DNA from 3 places in the Mesorhizobium sp. B2-5-7 genome. Region 3 is predicted to be linked to each of the others. Evidence: predicted binding sites of a transcription regulator. Region 3 holds the regulator's gene; each other region holds the start of a gene.
The links. The regulator LexA, encoded in region 3, represses DNA repair genes until DNA is damaged. The targets are predictions, from matches to a motif close to TGTTCNNNNTGTGTTCNG.

Region 1 (7,436 bases), 380 kb from region 3:
ACCCGGCCTGACCGTGCCGGCGACCACCTTGCCGAGATGCACGAAGAGGCCATCGGCCTTCTTCTGCGTGTCGGAAATCTCGATCGAGAAGCCCTCGCCCGAGATTATGCCGGTGTCACCCATCTGGCCGCCGGACTCGCCGTAGAACGGCGTCTGGTTGACGACCACGGCGACCGCATCGCCCTTGGCGGCGCTGTCGACGGTCTTGCCGTCCTTGACCAGCGCCTCGATGAGGCCTTCCGCCTGCTCGGTTTCGTAGCCGAGGAATTCGGTGGCGCCGGTCTTTTCACGCACGGAGAACCAAACCGTCTCGGTGGCGGCCTCGCCGGACCCGGCCCAGTGCTTGCGCGCCTCCGCCTTCTGCTGCTCCATCGCATTGGTGAAGCCGGCAAGGTCGACCGAGATGCTGCGCTGCCGCAGCGCGTCCTGCGTCAGGTCGAGCGGGAAGCCATAGGTGTCGTAGAGCTTGAATGCCGTTTCGCCATCGAGCATGTCGCCGGCGCCGAGCTTCTCCGTCGCCTCGGACAGCAGCCCGAGGCCGCGCACCAGCGTTTTGCGGAAACGGGTCTCCTCGAGTTTCAGGGTCTCGGCGATCATCGTTTCGCCGCGTGCCAGTTCGGGATAGGCCTGGCCCATCTCGCGCACCAGCGCCGGCACCAGCTTCCACATCAGCGGCTCGTTCGCCCCCAGCAACTGCGCATGGCGCATGGCGCGGCGCATGATGCGGCGCAGCACATAGCCGCGGCCTTCGTTCGACGGCAGCACGCCGTCAGCGACCAGGAAGGAGGACGAGCGCAGATGATCGGCAATGACGCGATAGGACGCAACCGTTTCGGCGTCGGGCGCGCGCCCAAGTGCCGAGGACGCCGCATCGATCAGATGACGGAACAGGTCGGTCTCGAAGACGCTTTCCACTCCTTGCAGGATGGACGCCATGCGCTCCAGGCCCATGCCGGTGTCGATCGACGGGCGCGGCAGGTCGACGCGCTCCTCTTTCGTCACCTGCTCATACTGCATGAACACCAGGTTCCAGAATTCGAGGAAGCGATCGCCGTCTTCCTCGGGACTGCCGGGAGGTCCACCCCAGACGTGCTCGCCACGATCGATGAAGATTTCCGAGCATGGTCCGCAAGGACCGGTGTCGCCCATCGCCCAGAAATTGTCCGAGGTCGGGATGCGGATGATGCGATCGTCGGAGAAACCGGCGATCTTCTTCCAGAAGCCAGCCGCCTCGTCGTCCGTGTGATAGACGGTGACCAGCAGCTTGTCCTTCTTCAGCCCGAACTCCCTGATGATGAGGTTCCAGGCAAGCTCGATGGCGCGCTCCTTGAAATAGTCACCGAAGGAGAAATTGCCGAGCATCTCGAAAAAGGTCAGGTGGCGCGCGGTATAGCCGACATTGTCGAGATCGTTGTGCTTGCCGCCGGCGCGGACGCTTTTCTGGGCTGTGGTGGCGCGCGAATAGGGCCGCTTCTCCAAACCGGTGAAGACATTCTTGAACTGCACCATGCCGGCATTGGTGAACATCAATGTCGGATCGTTGCGCGGCACGAGCGGGCTCGAGGCCACGACCTCGTGGCCTTCCTTGCGGAAATAGTCGAGAAAGGTCGACCGGATCTCGTTGACGCCACTCATGGATACTGCCTTTTCAAGAGAGCCGCCGGCCGGACCGGCGGGAGATGGCTCTGTATTTTCTAGAAGATGGAGCTGGCCTTTTAGCCGTAGCTCTTGACCCTGTCCAGAAACACGGAATTGGGCCAATTCGCGCTTTGCACCGGCACTTGCGGGGCCGCCCAAACGAAAACCGCCGGCGCGAAGGCCGGCGGTTTGGAACGCGGTGCTACAGAACTCTTTTACTTAAGCATTGACTAATAGTCTGGATTTATGGCCAAATTCTGACCGTTGCCTACATCGCGCCGGCTTCGTCCTCAAAACCGTCGTCGCCATTGCCCTCGGAGCCACCATTTTCGAGGAACTTTTCGGCGATCAATCCGGCATTCTGCCTGAGCGCCAGCTCGATCTCGCGCGCGGTATCGGGATTGTCGCGCAGGAACAGTTTCGCATTCTCGCGGCCCTGGCCGAGACGCTGCGAATTATAGGAGAACCAGGCGCCCGATTTCTCGACCACGCCGGCCTTGACGCCGAGGTCGACCAGTTCGCCGGTCTTGGAGACGCCCTCGCCATACATGATGTCGAACTCGACCACCTTGAAGGGCGGCGCCAACTTGTTCTTGACCACCTTGACGCGGGTCTGGTTGCCGACGACCTCGTCACGATCCTTGACCGAGCCAATACGGCGGATGTCGAGGCGAACCGAAGCGTAGAATTTCAGCGCGTTGCCGCCGGTCGTGGTTTCGGGCGAACCGAACATGACGCCGATCTTCATGCGGATCTGGTTGATGAAGATGACCATGGTGTTGGAGCGCGAGATCGACGCGGTCAGTTTGCGCAGCGCCTGGCTCATCAGGCGGGCCTGCAGACCCGGCAGCGAATCGCCCATCTCGCCCTCGATCTCGGCACGCGGCGTCAGCGCCGCCACCGAATCGACCACCAGCACGTCGATGGCGCCGGAACGCACCAGCGTGTCGCAAATCTCCAGCGCCTGCTCGCCGGTGTCGGGCTGCGAGATCAGCAGGTTTTCAAGATCGACGCCGAGCTTGCGGGCGTAGACCGGATCGAGCGCGTGTTCGGCATCGACGAAGGCGCAGATGCCGCCCTTCTTCTGGGCTTCAGCCACGGTGTGCAGGGCCAGGGTCGTCTTGCCGGAGCTTTCCGGCCCATAGATCTCGATGATACGGCCGCGCGGCAAGCCACCGACGCCGAGCGCGATGTCGAGACCGAGCGAGCCGGTCGGCACCGTTTCGATCTCGACGACCTGCTCGTTGGCGCCGAGCCGCATGATCGAGCCCTTGCCGAAAGCCCGCTCGATTTGCGACAGCGCCGCATCCAGAGCCTTTGATTTGTCCACTGCCTTATCCTCTACCAGCCGCAAAGAATTCTGAGCCATGATACATCACCCCTTGGTCGTCAATGAAGGCCGGACAATCCGTAATCCCTGCCATTTTGTACCTTTTTTGTTCTCATTTGGCAAGGGGTGACAACCAACTGAAAAACAAGCGATATCGCGATTTGTTCTTTTTTTGTCTCGCAAACTCTGGCACGAACGGGCTCCGCATTGGGCCAGACGGCTCGATCGTATCGCCCGACCGAATCGCCGACCAGCATGCGAAGCTCTGTCGCGCACTCTAGCGCTTGTGCGGCCGCAACAACAAAGGTCATATCGCCACCATGGTGGAATCCCCGAAGATCCTGGCCGTGGGCGGCGCCCATATCGACCGGCGTGGCCAGGTGTACGGTCCCTATGTGCCGGCAGCCTCCAATCCCGGCACGATGCGCGAGGATGTCGGCGGGGGCGTCTTCAATGCGTTGCGCGGCATGGTGCGGCGCGGCGTGTCGGCCTCCCTGGTGTCGATGCGGGGCGGCGATGCGTCGGCCGATACGGTTTCACGGGCCATCGCCGAGGCAGGCATCGCCGATCTTTCGGCGGTGTTCCTCGACCGTACCACGCCGAGCTACACGGCATTGATCGATCGCGAGGGCGAATTGATCGTCGGCTTTGCCGACATGGCACTGTACGACCTGGCTTTTCCCAAGCAGATCAGGCGTTCCAAGATACGCCAGGAGGTGGCCGCCGCCGATGCCATCCTGTGCGACGCCAATCTGCCGTCGGCCGCCCTGGAGCGGCTGCTGTCGCTCGCCGCCGGTAAACCGGTTTTCGCCATCGCGATTTCGCCGGCGAAGGTAACGCGGCTGATACCGGTTCTCGGCGGGCTGGCCCAGCTCTTCATGAACCGGCGAGAGGCCGTCGTGCTGGCCGGTGTCAATGCAGCGGCCGCCGAGCGGGAAATGGTCGACGGGTTGCGGTGCAGCGGCCTTGCCAGCGGCGTGGTCACGGCCGGCAGCGGCCCTGTGCTGGGTTTCGATGAGACAGGCGCCTTTTCGATCCTGCCGCCTGCCCCCAGAAAAGTCGCCGATGTCACCGGCGCCGGCGACGCGCTGGCAGGTGCGACGGTCGCAGCACTGCTGCGGGGCCAGCCGCTGCGCCACGCCGTGCGCGAGGGCGTCGCCGCGGCAACGCTGGCCATCGAAAGCGCCGACGCGGTGCCCGAATTCACCCCGGCGAGCTTCGCGGAAGCGCTGGCCCTTGTGCCGGATGCCAGGGAAGTGGCATGAGACCCGGCAAGTTCATAACGCGCGGTGAAGCTACGCTTTCCTGATGGATGCGCCGCACTCCGGATTGGAGATCAGAGATGACGCCAGAGACCGCCCGCCCCTTCATCGATATCCACGCACCGGTGGCGCAGGCCCTGGCCGCCGGGCGCCCGGTGGTGGCGCTCGAAAGCACCATCATCACCCATGGCATGCCCTATCCCGACAATGGCGCCATGGCGGCCAACGTCGAAAAGATCATCGCTGACGGCGGCGCCGTGCCGGCAACCATCGCGGTGGTCAACGGCCGCATCAAGATCGGGCTTTCGGACGGCGAACGCGAATCGCTGGCGATGACCGGTGACGCCATGAAGCTGTCGCGCGCCGATCTCGCCTTCGCCGTCGCGCAGGGCCGCACCGGTGGCACCACGGTCGCCGCCACCATGATCGCGGCTGACATGGTCGGGATAAAGGTGTTCGCCACCGGCGGCATTGGCGGCGTGCACAAGGGGGCGGAAAAGAGCTTCGACATCTCGGCCGACCTCGATGAATTGGCGCGTACACCGGTGATCGTCGTCTCGGCCGGCGCCAAGGCGATCCTCGACATCGAAAAGACGCTGGAAGTGCTGGAGACGCGCGGCGTGCCCGTGGTCGGCCATGGCTGCGAGACGATGCCGGCCTTCTGGTCGCGGCAGTCACCGTTCCGAGCGCCCTTGACCTTGCACGGAGCGGAAGATATCGCGCATTTCTACCGGACACGCCTGGCTCTGGGCTTGGGCGGCGGCATGCTGATTGCCAATCCCGTGCCGGAATCCCACGAAATCCCCGCTGAAGAAATGGCGGGCTACATCGAAGCCGCGCAAAAGGCGGCCGAAGCCCTCAACGTCACCGGCAAGGCCGTGACGCCGTTCCTGCTGGGAAAAATCCTCGAACTCACCGGCGGCCGCAGCCTGAAGACCAACATCGCGCTGGTCGAGAACAATGCAAGGCTGGCGGCTGAGATCGCCAAGGCGCTGTAGGGACTGCCAAGAAAGTCCCCCTCACCCGGATTACCAAGACCGAATTGCAAAGAGCAATTTGGGGCAATCCGACCTCTCCCCGAGGGAGAGGAACTTGCGGCCTCAACGCAAACCTCTTCTCCCCGCCGGGGAGAAGGCGGCCGCGAAGCGGCCGGATGAGGGGTGGCCTCGCGCTGGCGGGAGCCTACTTCCCCGCCCGCCGCCCAGCTTCGTAGGCGCGTCGCGCCCACACCGTCATTTCGTCGGGATCGTCGAAAGCGCTGTCGGGAATGCTCCAATAGGGCATGGCGACAAGCTTGCCGTGGCGAGAGCCGGTGTAGGTCCATTGCCGGCAGCCCGCGGCTTCGAACTCCGATGCGCTCTGCGCGTCGGCTTTCAGCAGCAATTCGCCGCGCAGCACGATGGCGACGATGACGCCATCGAAATAGATGCCTTTGCCGCCGAATAGCTTTCGGATGCTGACCGGACCGAGGCCCTCGAACAGTTCTGCGATGCGCTCATTGTCCATGCCGCGATCATGTCACCGGCATTTGGCCTTGTCATCGCCGCAACCAAAATCATGCTGACAGGTTGTGGCTATCCTGTCGGAGTTTTTGCCATGCCTGTGCTGCTCAAGGGGTCCTGTCGCTGCAACGCCGTGCGTTTCGAGGTGGAAAGCCACACGCCCGTGCCGTTCATGCTGTGCTACTGCTCGATCTGCCGTAAGCAGCAGGGCGGCGGCGGTTTCGCCATCAATCTCGGCGCCGCCTACGAGACGCTGAACATCAGGGGCAAGAGCAATCTCGGCGTCTATCGCGCCGAGATCGAGGATGACGAGCATCCCCACTGCGAGATATCGACCGGGGAGCGCAATTTTTGCCGCAAATGCGGGTCGGCGCTCTGGCTCTACGACCCAACCTGGCCGGAGCTGGTGCATCCCTTCGCCTCGGCGATCGACAGCGACCTGCCGAAACCACCCGAAAAAGTGCATCTGATGCTGAAATACAAGGCGAACTGGGTCGAGCCTGAGATCGGCAAAGGCGACAAGACGTTCGACGTCTATCCCCAGGAATCGATCGCGGACTGGCACAAGCGGACGGGTATGTGGGTGGAGTAGCTTTCTTCGCCCCGTCTACGGGGCGAAGAAAGATCAGGCTGAAGCGCGTGCCTCGGCCAGCGCCTTGAGATCGGCCGGCTTCAGTTCGACCGATTCGCCACAGCCGCAGGCCGAACTCTGGTTCGGGTTGTGGAAGGTGAAACCGGTGCGCAGCGTCGTCTGCTCGAAATCCATCTCGGTGCCGAACAGAAACAGGGCGGCTTCCGGCGCGACATAGACATGCGCGCCGTCGCGCTCGATATGGTCGTCCTTGGTGTTGGGCTCGGTCACCAGATCGACCGTGTATTCCATGCCGGCGCAGCCGCCCTTCTTGATGCCAAGGCGGATGCCATGCGCGTTTTCGCGCGTGGCGACGATCTCGCGCACCCGGTCGGCGGCCTTATCGGTCATCGTGATGACGGCAAAGCGTCCCATGTTTTTCCTTCTCCATTCCATGCAGGTTCAAGGCCTGCCGAATGATTCCTCACCTAAAATGGTGAAGTTTTACCACCGGGGCAAGTGTGCCAGGTGCGGCGCTAGTACCAGCCCACCGCCACCTGCGCCTCTTCGGACATGCGGTCGGGCGTCCAGGGCGGATCGAAAGTCATGTTGACCTCGACGCCGGAGACGCCCTCGACCGCGCCGACGGCATTTTCAACCCAGCCGGGCATTTCGCCGGCCACCGGGCAGCCAGGCGCGGTCAGCGTCATGTCGATCTTGACCGAGCGGTCGTCCTCGACGTCGATCTTGTAGACGAGGCCAAGCTCGTAGATGTCGGCCGGGATTTCCGGGTCGTAGACCGTCTTCAGCGCCGAGACGATGTCGTCGGTCAACCGCGCCAGCTCATCAGCGGGAATTGCCGAGGCGGAAACGACGCTGTTGCCGGCGGCTTCCGGCGTAGCTTCGGTGGTGGTGCTCACATCATCCATGGTCGTCACCCGAAAAAAATCGTCATCCGAAGAATTTGCGCGCTTTTTCAAGCGCCTCGGCCAAAGCGTCGACTTCGGCCCTGGTATTATACATGCCGAACGATGCCCTGCATGTGGAGGTTACGCCGAAACGTTTCAACAGCGGCTGGGCGCAATGGGTGCCGGCACGGACCGCCACGCCTTGCCTGTCTATCACCATCGACA
Region 2 (7,436 bases), on a different contig from region 3:
GCGCAGCCGCTGCAGGACGCCATAGGTCGGCACCGCGCCGCAGGAGTCGCCTGCGATCACGATCCGCTTGGGGTCGAAGCCTTGGTCGACGAGCCAGTCCCAGGCCGATGTCGCGGCCTCGAGCTGGGCCGGATGCTTGGCTTGGTGCGCCAGCGGATAGTCGTAGAGCAGCGCCCGGCAGCCGACGGCCTTGGCGAGATGACCGACCAGCTTGCGGTGCGTGTAGATCGAGCCGCCGATGAAGCCGCCGCCATGCGCGTAAAACAGCACCCGCTCATCGTTGGCGCCTTTCGGCACGATCCACATCGCCGGCACGCCGCCGGCGTCGACCTCGACATAGTCGACGCCGCCCGGTTCGCCGGTCAGCGCCGTCCAATTGACGTCGTTGTAGTCGATGACCGCCTGCGGGCTGGTCAACTTGCCCGCATTGGCCGCGAGCGCGGCGTAGTAGTTCCTGTTTGCCTGACTTTGCATGCTCGCCATGACCGTTTTTCCGTGGTGGCCCATCGCGGTCCGGCGCGACCTTCAGGCAAGAGACGGACGGGCAGGCAAAAAGGATACGTGCCGACCTGAGATTTTTTTTCGGCGGCCTACGCCTCGCCCCGCAACATCGCCGCGTGGCGTTGGGCGAATTCGACGAACGGCGTCGCGCGCACGCCGAACATATCGTGGGTGGCAAGATGCACCCGCGATTTCGGCCGCCGCAGGCGCTCGGTCAACTGCTCGTCCAGCGCATAGGCGAAGTCGGCGGGGACGCCGGCGGCCAGCAGGTTGCGCCGGCGGTCCTGCGGGCTGATGTCGACATAGCGGACCGGCTTGCCGATCGCCTGCGAAATCCGCGCCGCGATGTCGCTCATCGTCAGCGCCTCGGGTCCGGTCATGTCGAGGCTCTCGCCTTCATGGCCGCCATCGCGCAGCAGACGGACGGCGACCTTGGCGATATCCTCGACATCGACCGGCGACAGTTCGGTGCCGCCAAGCGCCAGATAGAAGGCGCCCTCGGCGGCGATGGTCGGCGCGTCGCGCAGATAGACCTGCATGAACTGGCTGGGGCGCAGATGCGTCCACGCCATGCCGGCTCCTTCGAGATAGCGCTCGACCTGCTCATGCATGCGCGTGAAGCGGAACTTCGTCGCGTCATAGCCGATGTTGGATTCGGCACCGGAAAACTTCACCACATGCGCGACGCCGGCCTGCTTGCAGGCGTCGATAAAACGGCACTGCGTCTCGACCATGTCTTGCGCGGCGGTCGAAATCATCAGCACGCGATCGACACTATCGAGAGCCGCGCCAAGCGTCTCCGCCCGGCGCATGTCGCCCTCGACCAGCTCGACGCCGGCAAGTCCGCCGAGCCCTGCCGCGGATGCCCGGTTGAGATCGCGAACCAGCGCCCTCACTTGATGCTTCTGCCGCGCGAACTCGCGCACGACTGCCTTGCCGTTCAGGCCGGTGGCGCCTGTCACCAGGATCATCTGTCTCTCCATTCAGCATTGATGTGGCCGCCCTTCCGGCGACCCACCTTGAAGACGAAGAGAAGTGGGCAAAGGATTCCGGCCAAACGTCTTTTTACCGGCGTGCGGCCCGCACGCCGGCGATCAACCCGCCGGCGCGTAGCGGCTGACCACCATGCCGCAGGCATAAGCCTTCGAGCCGAGCAGAAGCAGGTTTCGGAACCCGCCTTGGTCGAAGATGCGGCGGCCGGCGCCCAGCACGGCCGGATTGACGAACAGCTGGAACTCGTCGACCACCCCGGCCGCGATCAGCGCCGACGCAAAGCCCGCCCCGCCGAAGACGGCCATGTCGCCGCCCTCACCCGCCTTCAATGCGTTGACCTCGCGCGGCAGGTCGCCGCTCACCACCGTCGTGCGCTCCCATCGCGAGGTCTCGAGCCTGTCGCTCGGCACCACCTTGCGCGCTTCGACGATACGCTGGGCGAAGGCATAGAACGGATCGGCCGGATATTTCCGCGCCGCGTTGCCCCAATGGGTGAGGTAACCTTCCTCAGCCATCTTGCGGCTGAGCAGGATGGTGTCGATGCCGGCAAACACCGCGTTGAAATCACGCTTCAGTTCCTCGTCCCAGCCGATGTCGTCGCCCCATCCCCAAAGTTGCCAGGGGTGGTTCTCATTGGCACCGACAAAGCCGTCGACCGACATCTGCATCTGAAGGATCAGCTTTTTCATGGGGTTCTCCTCGTTTCCGGATTCCAGGCAGGAAGGATCACGCCGCGCTTTGCGAACGGGCAAAGGCTTGTGCCCAGCTCTCGAAAGTGGTCGGCGTGGCGTTGCGGATTGACGGTGCCTCAAGCGCCCAGCGCTCACCCTTGTTGAAACTCGCCGCCGTTTCGCCGAGCGCATCGGCAAAGCTCGGTGACAGGCCGTTGGCGATCATCCCGGCGCGCGCCTCAGTGAATGGAGCCGCCTTGTAAGCGACCTGCCTCCCCATCGCGCTGCCCAGGATCGCGGTGGCCTGCTCGAAGGTATAATAGCCGCCGCCATGCAATTCGATGATCCGCTCGCTTGGAAAACGCGTGGCGTCCAGCAGCGCGGCGGCGCGCTGGCCGAGATCGCTGGCAGCAATCAAAGGCATCGGCAGATCGCCCCGGAACGGCGTCATGAAGATGCCGGAAGCGGCCTGCTGGACAAAGCCCATGCCGTTGGCGAAGTTCTCCATGAAGAACGAGGCGCGCAAAAACACCAGTTCGTCGAGGCCGAGCGCCGCCAGCCGGTCCTCCATCAAGGCGGCGCCGAGCGAAGTTCCCATCCTGAGATGGGCGTTGAGGCCGCTGAGCAGCACGACGCGGCGCACGCCTGACTTCGCGATCGCCGCCGCCAGCCGTGCGCCGACTTCATCTTCGAAGCGATGAAGATCCGGCGCCGTGACGTCGAACGGAATCATTACATAGGCGCTGTCGGCGCCGGAAAAGGCGGAGGCGAGCGCGTCGCTATCGTCAAGCGCGACACCCAGGCTGCGCGCCACGCCGCGCACAATATGCCCCCGCCCGGTCAGGACCCGGGCGACTGCCTTGCCAACCTCGTTGGTGGCCCCGATGACCACGACGGTTCTTGGTGTGCTGATTTTCCCGACGGCTTGGCTCATGACGTCCTCCTGCTGGCCAAGTTGCGATCTAACGATTTACTTTTGGAAGCATTTGACCGATGGAAAGAACGATGTCAATAGTAAAGTGATTTAAAAATGGAACCATAGAGATGTCAACGCGTGAAAGATCCGGCTGCCCGATCAGCCTGTCGCTGGAACTGCTCGGCGATCGCTGGACGCTGCTCATCATCCGCGACCTGGTCTTCGCCGGCAAAAAGCATTTTCGCGAGTTCCTGCAATCCGATGAAGGCATCTCCTCGCGCACATTGGCCGAGCGGCTGCAGACGCTGCAGGACGAAGGCATCCTCACTCGCAGCGACGACCCTAGCCACGGCCTGAAGGCGATCTACCGGCTGACCGAAGCCGGCATCGATCTCCTGCCTGTGCTGGCCACGCTCGGCGCCTGGGGCAGCAAGCACCGCAAGTCCGACGACAAGCTTGCCCGCATCGCCGACGAACTGGCGGCCGGCGGCGAGCCGGCGCTGGAACGGATGAAGGCGGCACTGCGGGCGGAGCATGTTGTCTAGGAAGTGGCGCTGCCGCCTTCCCCCTGTGGGAAAAGGAGGCACTTTACGCGCCTCGGTTACGCCCAACGGACACCGATGCACCAAAGACCCAGTTGACAACGATCTCTGTTTGTTCACTATAGGTTCCCTGTCTATCAGCAATCGCGGATGAGCGGAACAGGATGGAAACGACGGCCACCATCCTGCATGCCGATCTCGACGCCTTCTATGCCTCGGTCGAGCAACTGCTCGACCCGTCGCTCCGCGGCAAGCCGATCGCGGTTGGCGGCGGCGTGGTGCTCGCCGCCTCTTACGAAGCGCGCGCCTTTGGCGTGCGCGGCGGCATGCCGGGACGCAAGGCGCGCGAGCTTTGCCCGCAGTTGATCTTCGTCGGCGGCAATTTCAGCCACTACCAGCGGCTGGGCGACGCGGCGATCAAGGTGCTCGACGATTTCACGCCGGTGGTCGAACGCATCTCCATCGACGAGGCCTTCGCCGATGTCGCCGGCTGCACGCATCTGTTCGGCTCCCCCCGGGAAATCGCGACGGCGATCCGCGGCCGTGTGCGGGCCGAACTCGGCCTGCCGATCTCGATCGGCGTTGCGCGCACCAAGCATCTGGCCAAGATCGCCTCGCAAGTCGCCAAGCCCGACGGGCTGGTGGTGGTCGATCCCGGCACCGAGCTTGTCTTCCTGCACGATTTGCCGGTCTCGCTGATGTGGGGCGTCGGCCCGGCAACCAGGGCGCGCTTGGCCGAGATCGGCATCGAGACCATCGGCGAGCTGGCCAGGACCCACAGCGGCGCCCTGATCCGGCTGCTAGGCCCCGCGGCCGGCGAAAAGCTCGCGGCGCTGTCGTGGAACCGCGATCCGCGCAAGCTGGAGACGAAGCGCCGGGCGCACTCGGCCGGCGCGCAATCGGCGCTCGGGCAAAAGCCGGCCGTGGCGCGAGTGATCGTGCCGACACTGCTGCATCTGGCCGACCGCGTCGCCAGCCGGCTGCGCGCCAAGAACCGCCCCGGCCGCACGGTAACGGTGCGCGTGCGCTTTGCCGATCTCAGCGCCGTCACGCGCTCGATCACGCTGGAACAGCCGATCTCGGCGACCGCCATGCTAGCCGAGATCGCAGGGGATTTGGTGCGCGGCGTGCTCGCCGAGCATCCCCGGGAGAAAACGATCTCGCTGCTGGCGATCTCGGTCTCGCACCTGGAGGAGAGCGCCGAACTGCAACTCGACCTGCCGCTCGGCCTCGCCGACGAGAAGCGCCGCCCGGGCAGCCAAAAAGGCCTCGCGCGCTTCGGCGCCGACCGCGCCATCGACAAAATCCGCCAGCGTTTCGGCAAACAGGCGGTCGGCTACGGTACGGTGGCCCTGGAAGCGGCCCGCTCGGTGCCCGACGCATTCAGGGAACTGGCGGAGAAGGAATTGTGAGCGGAGGAGCCCTCCCCGTCGCTCACGCTTTGCGGATCGACGTCCCGAACCAGGCGGCGCGGTGGTCGTCACCAGCGCCGGCTTTCAACAGGTCTTCTTCACGGCACGCCCGTTGGGCGGCGGGGTCAGTTTGCAGACCGTCGACATCGCTGCAATGATCGAGGAAGGAGCGGAGACGCCGATGTTCGGGGCCTTCCAAAGAGAGTTGCCGGGTGACTGTCCTCGACAAGACAAAGCAATGGGCGAGAGCCATCAAGCGCGATGTGATGGCCCTGTGGCTGGCCGCCCGCGATCCTCGCGTTCCCTGGTACGCCAAGCTTGCCGCCGGCATGGTCGCCGCCTACGCCCTCAGTCCTATCGATCTGATACCCGATTTCATTCCCGTACTCGGATATCTGGACGATCTGATCATCGTGCCGCTTGGCATCCTGCTTGCGGTGAAGTTGATCCCCGCCGATCTGATGGCGGAGTTTCGCGCGGAGGCCATTCGCCGATCGAGGCCGACCAGCCGCGGCGGTCTCGCATTCATTGTCGGACTTTGGGTTCTGATGGCCGCCGCGCTCATCTGGCTATTCTGGCCAGATCGCTCGGCCTGATATGGATTTCAGGCTGGGCGTTTCCCGTCGCCCGGCAGACCACGAATGAAGTTGGTCGCCTGGTCGAAAGATTCCCCACGTCAAAGCCTAGCGGTGCCGAAAATCCGGTCCCAGAATATCGACGTCACGCCGAAATTGGCGTTGTCGTCGATATGGTGGTGCACCGCGTGGCGGCGCTTGAGCGTGTAGAGATAGCTCGGATGGGCCGGATGCCAGTGGTGGATCATGTGGTGGACGCTGATGTACCAGAGATAGCCCAGCATCAACCCGCAACTCACCGCGCTGGCGGTCGCGAAGTCGGAGACCATCCAGACGGGCAGGAACGCCACCAGCGCATGCACGCCCAGGCTGAGCCAGGTGGGCGTGCCCACCGGACTGCGCTCCTCGACGTGGTGACGGTCGTGCAGGTCTCGGATCCAGGGGACGTGGTGCAGCACGAAACGGTGCAGCACATATTCGATCAGCGTCCACAGGCCAAGGCAGATCAGCATCGTGCCGACCCAGTCCGGCGCGCTTTCTTCTCCGGCCTCGATCAGTCCGGCCACCCCCAATATCGCGATCACCAGGGGATAGACCACGAAGTCGCTGTAGTAGCCGATCAGACCCAGCTGCATTCGGACGCCTCACCTGATTTTCGACGCCGCCCCAGAAACGATGCTATCAGTTTGCCGGACTCGCGTATGAGGTGCAATGCGGATGCATCTGACATAGCGTCGCAATTTCCAGGTGCAAGATCGGCAGCCATGATCTCAGAATCGGCCGGCTTCGCACCGGTGCCGCAAACGGACATGCAAACATGGCAAAACGCAGCGCGGGTCTGCTGATCTATCGCCGGAGCGATGACGGTATCGGGGTGCTGCTGGTTCATCCCGGCGGCCCCTTCTGGGCAAAGAAGGACGATGGCGCCTGGTCGATCCCGAAGGGCCTCATCGACGAGGACGAGGACGAATTGGCGGCGGCACGACGCGAGACCGAGGAAGAGCTCGGCATGAAGGTCGAAGGCCCCTTCGCTCGCCTTGGCGACTATCGGCAACCGGGCGGCAAGATCGTCATGGCTTGGTCCGTCGAGGCCGACATCGATGTGACCGCCATCAAGAGCAACACCTTCACCATGGAATGGCCGCCGCGGTCGGGATCGATGAAGGAATTCCCGGAGGTCGACAGGGCCGGCTGGTTCACCTTGGCCGAGGCCGGGGTGAAGATTCTGCAGGGTCAGCGCCCTATGCTGTCGGATTTGGCAGAACAGTTGGGTATCGAATAGTTGCCGACGGCAAAAGCCGCCGATCTCCCCTCGGAGGTCGGCTGTTCATCCCGCAAACCTGGCCGCGGTCCAAGCCCCGCCAGCCGCGTTCGACTCCACCGCGGCGGCGACGAACTTCACGCCGCGCGCGCCGTCGATCACGTCTGGCACCCGCGCCGCGCGGGCGGGATCCACCGCGCCGCCCGAGCGGTGGGCTCGGATGATGTCGGCGGCGTCGCGGTAGAAATTGGCGAAGGCCTCGATATAGCCTTCGGGATGCGCCGCCGGCATGCGCGACACGCGGCGGGATTCCTCCGTCGAGCCATGGCCGCCGCGCACCAGCGTGCGGGTTTCCTCGCCATATCTGGAAAAGCGCAGTTCCTCCGGCCGGCCGCCCGACCATTCGAGCCCGGCCCTGTCGCCATAAATGCGCACGGAGAGGTCGTTGTAGTGGCCGGGCGACGTCTGGCTGGCCAGGATCGTGCCGCGTGCGCCATCGGTCCAGCGCACCAGCACATGGGCATTGTCGTCGAGCCGGCGTCCGGGCACCGCGGTGAACAGGTCG
Region 3 (7,436 bases):
GAAGCTGGGTGCGGAGCGTGCGGACTTTCGCGCGTTGCGCGTTCATGTAGCATAGGACGTCGAGGGTGCAAGGGGCAGACCCGATGACTGGACGAGGCCGGGGCTCGGATCGGGGCGAGGATGCCGCTATCGGCGTCAGCGAGCGATCCCTGTTTGCGGCGCCTGCGACGATCCCACTGCCATCTCCGCTCGTGGCTGCACCCGAAACCAGGTCGCTGCAGGCAGGTGGGCAGGCGCCGGCGCCGGCTCCTGCCGCGGGCAGGATCGTGCGCGTGCGCCGGCAAATCGGCCTGGTATCCTTGCCTCGCCTGCGCCATGGCGTGGCCCGGGCGGCGGAGCTTGAACTCGACCGGGGCATCGCGTTCCTGCTGGTGCCGGTCTGTCTGGCCGTTGGGGCGATCGCCTATTTCTCGCTGGCGTCCGAGCCCGACTTTGCAAAGCCCGTCGCGGTCGTGGTGCTGATGGCGGTCTGTGCCTTCGTCTCGCGTTCCTGGCCCAAAACCCATCTGTGTCTCATGGCAGTGCTGTTGTGCGCGCTGGGCCTGCTCGCGGCGAAGGTCGAAACATGGCGAGCCGGAACCCGGATGCTGGGTTCGGAAATCTCCACGCAACTGACCGGCCGCGTGGTCTCGATCGAGGAGATGGAGAGCGGCCGCATCCGGCTGACCATGGACGTGATTTCGACCGCCCGGCCGAAACTGCGCTATGCGCCGGAGAGGGTCCGGCTTTCCGCACGCAAGATACCGCCGGGAATGACCGCCGGCTCGCTCATCACAGGCTACGCCAAACTGTTGCCGCCGACCGGCCCGGTGCGGCCGGACAGCTACGACTTCTCTTTCGACAGCTATTTCGCCGGCATCGGCGGCAGCGGCTTCTTTCTCGGCAATCCAACGGTTGTTTCCGCCGACGACGGTGAGATGCCGCTATCGGCTCGCCTTTTTTCAGGCATCGAAAATGCCCGCGAAGCCATCGCCGACCACATCAGGGGCAGCGTCGGCGGCGCTGAAGGCGAGATCGCGGCGGCGCTGATCGTCGGCGTGCGCGCCGGCATACCCGATGAAATCAATGAAGCGATGCGGCGTACCGGCATCTATCACATCATCTCTATTTCGGGACTGCATATGGCGCTTGTGGCCGGCACCATCATGGGTCTGCTGCGTGGTGCCTTCGCGCTGTTTCCAGACTTTTCCGCGCGCCGGCCGGTGAAGAAATACGCGGCCGCCGCCGCACTGTTCTCGATCGCGGCCTATCTCATCATTTCCGGTGTCGTCGTTGCCGCCGAACGCAGCTTCATCATGCTGGCGGTGATGCTGATTGCCGTCTTCTTCGATCGCGCTGCGCTGACCATGCGCAATCTGGGGATCTCGGCGATCGCCGTCATCCTGGTCTCGCCTCACGAGGTCGTCGGCCCGAGCTTTCAGATGTCGTTCGCCGCGACCGCGGCCCTGGTTGGCGCTTATGCCGGCTGGGCCGATCACCGTGCGGGAAAGACGCGGCCACCGCCGCGAAAGCGATCGCTGCCCGGGTTCCTGACGCGAAAATTCCTGCTGGCGACAGGAGGATTGGCCATGACGTCCATTATCGCCGGCAGCGCCACGGCGTTGTTTGCCATCTGGCATTTCCAGCGGGTATCGCCGCTCAGCCTGTTCGCCAATCTGGCCGTGATGCCTATCGTGTCGGTCGTGATGTTCCTGGCCGTCGCCAGCGCGCTGTTGATGCCATTCGGACTGGATTGGCCGGCTCTCTACCTCATGGGCAAGGGCCTGACAGCAATGATCGCCGTGTCGGCGTGGATATCGGAGCGCTCTCCGGTCGATGGAGTCGGGCTGATTTCGCAGCAATCCGTGCTGCTGGTCACCGTCGCGCTGGTTATCGCGACGATGGCGACGACATGGCTGCGGCTCGCGGCGCTGCCATTCGCGCTCGCCGGCCTGTTGACTGTGTCGCACACACGCGCGCCCGATGTGCTGATCTCGGAAGATGCGCGGCTGGTCGCGCTGCCGATCGGCAATGGCGAACTGGCCGTCAACCGGGAACGTCCGAACGAATTCGCAACCGACAACTGGAAGCGCGCCCTGATCTCCGAAACAATCGTCAAACCGGAAATGTTCGACACGACAGACAGGCAATTCGATGTTGCCAGTCCCACCGACCTGCCGCCGGGATCGCCCTTCTACTGCCGCGAAGGCCTGTGCCTTGCCAGGCACCCTTCCGGCGCGATCATTGCCTATGTCGAGGACCGCAAGACCACCTGGAAAGCCTGCGCTTTCGCCGACCTGATCATCGTCAATGACGCAACCGCCTATGACGCCTGCCACAATCCACTGGTTCTCGTCGTCACCAAACGGCAGCTCGCCCGCAAGGGAAGCGCTGCCGTCTTCTTCAATTCCCAGTCGGCCACGACCCGGGCCGCGATCGCATTTGCCGTCGACGGACCATACCGGCCCTGGCACGAACAGCGAAAATTCTCACGCGAGGCGAGGGGGCTGCCGCCGTACAAAAAACCCGACAAGCCCGATAACAAGCCGGTTCAGTAGCGCCTGATCAACCCGACCAGCTTGCCTTGTACCTTGACCCTGTCCGGCCCGAAAATGCGCGTTTCGTAGGCTGGATTGGCGGCCTCGAGCGCGATCGAAGCGCCTTTGCGGCGGAACCGCTTCAGTGTCGCTTCCTCTTCGTCGACCAGTGCCACGATAATTTCGCCCGGGCTTGCCGTGTCGGCATTGCGGATAATGACCGTGTCTCCATCGAAGATACCAGCCTCGATCATCGAGTCGCCCTTGACCTCCAACGCATAGTGCTCGCCGCCCATGATCATGTCTGGCGGCACCGAGATCGAATGCGTCTGATGCTGGATGGCATCGATCGGCACACCGGCGGCGATACGGCCCATGACCGGGATGGACACGGCTGAAACCGCGTCGTCGTCGTTGCCGGCCGCGGGCAGGCGCGAAGGCGCAGCGGCCGGCCTGATCTGGCGTCCGAGACTGCCTTGGCCAAGGCTGCCTTGGATGACGCTTGGCGAGAACTTCTTTGCCGCATTGAGGCCCGGCGCGATCGAGTCCGGCAGCCGCAGCACTTCCAGCGCGCGCGCCCGATTGGGTAGCCGGCGAATGAAGCCGCGCTCCTCCAGGGCCGTGATCAGGCGATGGATCCCCGACTTGGAGGCAAGATCGAGTGCTTCCTTCATCTCGTCGAAGGAAGGCGGTATCCCGCTTTCCTTGAGCCGTTCGTGGATGAACATCAGCAGTTCATGTTGCTTGCGTGTCAGCATGGCGGCCCCCAAGACATTGAACGAAAGGTTGAACCAGAATCGAAAAACAAACCCAGAACAAACCCTATCTGTTCCAGTTGTGTTCTGCAACCGTTTAAAGTTTAATGAATTTGTTAAGGGGTCTGAAGTTTTTTGCCCGCGACGGCGGGCGGCAACCAGTCCTTTCCGCCGTCGGCAGGCGCATTGAAATCGTTTTGGTTAATGGCCTGTGGCCCATCCGCCGACGAGGCTTTGGCATCAGTTAGTTGGAAGGCTTCTCCTCGGAGGGACGTATAATTCGCGGAGCCATTATTCGCGGAACGAAACGAAACCAAAATGCCAACGATTGCTAGCTTCGGGCGGCCATGGATCGGGGCGTTCGGCGCACTCCGGCCAGCGCGTTCGAATAGGCGTCGCGGAAGCGCTGAAGTTATCCCGAACCCGCCTTCAAGCTGCCGGCGCGAGCGGCGTATCTGGTAGCGCCGCTGTCTTCGCTGTGGACATAGACGTGCAGTGTGTAGCCGATATGCGCCGTCATCAGCGCCTTGGCCCGCTCGACGTCACGGTCGAGCGCCGCTTCCATGATCGCGGTATGGTGTTCGATCGCAATCGCTTCGCGTAGCGCTTCGATTGCCTCTTCATAGCCATCCTTGAGGCCGGCCGCGGCCCGCAGTGTCGGCGCCAGACCAAGAAAGCGATGATGCCGGCGCAGCTGATCCGAGATCGTCGAGCGGAACCGCAACAGCCAGTCGCATGTGGCGGCGCTCAGCAGCGCCGCATGGAAAGCCTCGTGGTTCTCGTCCCATCTGTCGACGGCCGCGTCCGAGGGATCGTCGACCGCCGTCTTGCAACGCGAGAGCCGGTAGTGGGCGGTGACCACGGCATCCTCCCACTCCCTGCCGCCTTTTTCCATCGATTCGAGGAACAGGGGTATCTCGACCACCATCCTGGCGCGTGCCAGATCCTCCAGCTCGGCCCGCGACACCGGAGCCACGGCAAAACCACGATTGCTGATTGCGGTGACCAGGCGTTCGGCCTCGAGCCGCGACAGGGCTTCGCGCAACGGTGTCCAGCCGACGCCATAGGTGCCGCGCAGCGCACTCAGTTTGAGCGGGGCGCCGGGCATGAGGCGCGTGGTCAGGATGTCGCGCCGCAACAGCTGATAGGCGGCTTCCGTTTTTGTGGAACTCGTTTCATTCAGCATGGTGATCAATCCGTCGTCTGGCGAAAAGTATATATGATAGTGCGTCACAGCAACAATTATATATAATGTTTGACACAGACCAGCGGACTCACCATGATCGCCGTAGTAGCCGCGTTTCCAAGCGGCCCTGATCAAATCTGGGAGGAAATGATGTTGAAGTCGAAATCCGCTTGGTTGTCGGGTTTGGCGCTGGCAGGCGCATTGATGGTCAGCGCCGGCAGTGCCGCGGCCGATCAGATCCGTATCGGCATTGCCAATTTCGGCGAGCATCCGCAATTGAACGCCGCCATAGCCGGCTTCAAGAAGGCGCTGACGGATAATGGCTACGTCGAGGGTAAGGACGTCGTCTACACGGAGAGCCACACCAATTTCGATGCATCGCTGGTGCCGCAGATGATCGCCAAGCTGCAGGCCGAGCAGCCCAAGCTGATCTACACCATCACCACGCCGGTATCGCAGATCGCCAAGAAAGCGCTTGCCGGTTCCGGCATTCCGATCGTTTTTGCCGCGGTCACCGATCCGGTGGCGGCCAAGCTGGTGCCGTCATGGGACGCCGGAGACGAAGGCATGACCGGCGCCAGCGATCTGCAGGACGTCGCCGCGGTGATGGCCTTCACCAAGAAGCTGCTGCCGAACGCCAAGCGCTTCGGCGTGCCTTATAATCCCGGTGAGGCCAATGACGTTGCCTTGGTCGAAAAGATCAAGGCGGCGGCACCGGCCGCGGGCTTCGAGGTGGTGGAGGTCGGCATCGACAACGTCAATGACATCCAGCAACGCATCGCTTCGCTCGCCGGCAAGGCCGACGTGATCTACGGCCCGGCCTCGAACCTGATACAGCCGGCGATCGCAGCTGTCTCCGCGGCCGCGCGCCAGGCCGGTATCCCGGTCGTCAACTCCGATGACAGTGCGGTCCGTAACGGCACCGTGCCGGCGAGCTTCGCGGTCAATTACACGCAGGTCGGCGTCAACGCCGGCAACATCGCCGCCGAGATCCTCAAGGGCAAGGATCCTAAGACGATCGCGCCGTCGCGCCCGGCCTACAAGGACCACATGGCAACGATCTCGCGCAAGGCGATGGCCGCGTTCGGCATCGAGATACCGGCTTCAATGGCCGATTGCGGCTGCATCGTCGACTAACATCGGAACTGCTGGGGTGACGGCGTCGGCGCCGTCATCCCGAGGTCAGGGAGAAACGATGCTCGAGATTCGATCCGCGCGCAAAGTGTTCTACAAGGGCCAGGCCGACGAGAAGGTCGCGCTGGACGGTCTCAGCCTGTCCTTGGCCACCGGAGAGTTCGGCATCGTCATCGGCTCCAACGGGGCCGGCAAGAGCAGCATGCTCAACGCCATTTCCGGCGCCCTGATCCTCGATTCCGGCCAGATCCTGATCAACGGCGCCGACGTGACTGCAATGCCGGTGCACAAGCGCGCCGCGAAACTGGCGCGCGTGTTCCAGGACCCGATGCGCGGCACCGCCGCCAGCATGACGGTTGCGGAAAACATGCTGCTGGCCGATTTGCGCAGCCAAAAGCGCACCTTGCGCCCGGGGCTGAACACCACCCGGCTTGCGTCCTACAGGGAACGACTGTCGATACTGGGTCTCGGTTTGGAAAATCGTCTCGACACGCGCGTCGACCTGCTCTCGGGCGGGCAGCGGCAATCCTTGTCGCTGATCATGGCGGTCGGTGGGTCGCCGGACTTGCTGCTGCTCGACGAGCATACCGCGGCCCTCGACCCGCGCACGGCCGAAATCGTCATGCAAGCGACGGTTCGCGCCGTCAACGCGCTGAAACTGACGACTTTGATGGTGACCCACAACATGCAACACGCCGTCGACCATGGCAGCCGGGTGATCATGCTCGATGCGGGCCGGGTGCTCCTGGAAGTCACCGGGCAGGAGAAGGCGAGGGTCACGGTTATCGATCTGATCGGCCATTTCTCCGTCAAGACCGATCGCATGTTGCTGGCGAGCTGATCATCATGGGTTTTGTTGGGGACGTTCTCACCAGCTTCGTCGCGATCGTGCCGGTCACCCTGGCGCAAAGCCTGATCCTGGCCTTTGTCGTGCTCGGGATCATGATCCCGTTTCGCATGCTGAATTTTCCCGATCTCACCAGCGAAGGCGCTTTTCCGCTGGGCGGCTGCGTCTGCGGCGTTCTCCTTGCCGCCGGCGCATCGCCGCTGATGGGCGTTGCTGCCGCCCTTGTCGCCGGCTTCGCGGCGGGCTGCTGCACCGCCTTCATCCATCTGCGCTTCCGCATCCACACGCTGCTTGCGGGCATCCTGATGATGACGATGCTCTACAGCATCAACCTTCGCATTATGGGCAAGTCCAACCTGTCCGTCTTCGGTTCGCCCTCGGTGTTCGACTGGGTGCCGTTCGCGCGGCCGGGTTTCCCCGCCAGCAAGATCGTCGTCGCGGGTCTCCTCGCGCTTGCCGCCTTCATGCTGCTCTACATGTTCTTCAGGACCGAGAAGGGGACCGCCGTGCGCGCCGTGGGCGCCAATCCTGACATGGCCGAAGCGCAAGGCATCAATGTCTGGGCCGCGACCATAGGCGGTGTCGGGCTGGCCAGCGCTTTTTCGGCGTCAAGCGGTGCGCTGATGGTGCAGTCGCAAGGGTTCGCCGACGTCAATATGGGCCTGGGAATTCTCATCAACGGCCTTGCCGCGCTGATGATCGGCGAAGCCGTCGTCGGCAAGCAAACGGTCTGGCGGCAATTGCTGGCGCCCTTCGCCGGCGCGATCATCTACTACCAGCTGGTGTCGTTCTGCCTTGCGGCCGGCATGCCGCCGCCTGACCTGAAGCTTGCCACGGGCCTGTTCGTGCTGGCCATGCTTGCCTTGCCCAGCCTCAAGCGCAGCCGGGGTTCCGCACCGGTTCGCGAAGCGATTCGTGAGTAACCGGCGTGAATGACCAAGGCGTGAATAACCAGGGAATGTCACAAATGATGCCTACGACGCTCGATCTCGCAGCCG

Region 1: the regulator LexA is predicted to act here: its motif matches at 3,065-3,082, upstream of recA (recombinase RecA).
Region 2: the regulator LexA is predicted to act here: its motif matches at 3,737-3,754, upstream of dinB (DNA polymerase IV).

The regions. Positions count from the first base shown of each region.
Region 1 is NZ_VFUO01000001.1:1,164,473-1,171,908, forward strand. Features, by position in the region: gene alaS (alanine--tRNA ligase) at 1-1,635, opposite strand, end outside; gene recA (recombinase RecA) at 1,907-3,007, opposite strand; gene FJ543_RS05855 (carbohydrate kinase family protein) at 3,289-4,233, shown strand; gene FJ543_RS05860 (pseudouridine-5'-phosphate glycosidase) at 4,311-5,228, shown strand; gene FJ543_RS05865 (TfoX/Sxy family protein) at 5,413-5,736, opposite strand; gene FJ543_RS05870 (GFA family protein) at 5,827-6,324, shown strand; gene sufA (Fe-S cluster assembly scaffold SufA) at 6,358-6,738, opposite strand; gene FJ543_RS05880 (SUF system Fe-S cluster assembly protein) at 6,840-7,232, opposite strand; gene FJ543_RS05885 (cysteine desulfurase) at 7,255-7,436, opposite strand, start outside.
Region 2 is NZ_VFUO01000004.1:87,250-94,685, forward strand. Features, by position in the region: gene FJ543_RS18345 (alpha/beta hydrolase) at 1-483, opposite strand, end outside; gene FJ543_RS18350 (SDR family oxidoreductase) at 591-1,472, opposite strand; gene FJ543_RS18355 (dihydrofolate reductase family protein) at 1,596-2,183, opposite strand; gene FJ543_RS18360 (NmrA family NAD(P)-binding protein) at 2,221-3,099, opposite strand; gene FJ543_RS18365 (helix-turn-helix domain-containing protein) at 3,210-3,626, shown strand; gene dinB (DNA polymerase IV) at 3,788-5,035, shown strand; gene FJ543_RS18375 (YkvA family protein) at 5,248-5,631, shown strand; gene FJ543_RS18380 (sterol desaturase family protein) at 5,712-6,245, opposite strand; gene FJ543_RS18385 (NUDIX domain-containing protein) at 6,428-6,892, shown strand; gene FJ543_RS18390 (Gfo/Idh/MocA family oxidoreductase) at 6,938-7,436, opposite strand, start outside.
Region 3 is NZ_VFUO01000001.1:782,588-790,023, forward strand. Features, by position in the region: gene FJ543_RS03790 (ComEC/Rec2 family competence protein) at 84-2,537, shown strand; gene lexA (transcriptional repressor LexA) at 2,531-3,274, opposite strand; gene FJ543_RS03800 (GntR family transcriptional regulator) at 3,684-4,457, opposite strand; gene FJ543_RS03805 (ABC transporter substrate-binding protein) at 4,608-5,594, shown strand; gene FJ543_RS03810 (ABC transporter ATP-binding protein) at 5,653-6,432, shown strand; gene FJ543_RS03815 (ABC transporter permease) at 6,438-7,361, shown strand; gene kynU (kynureninase) at 7,409-7,436, shown strand, end outside.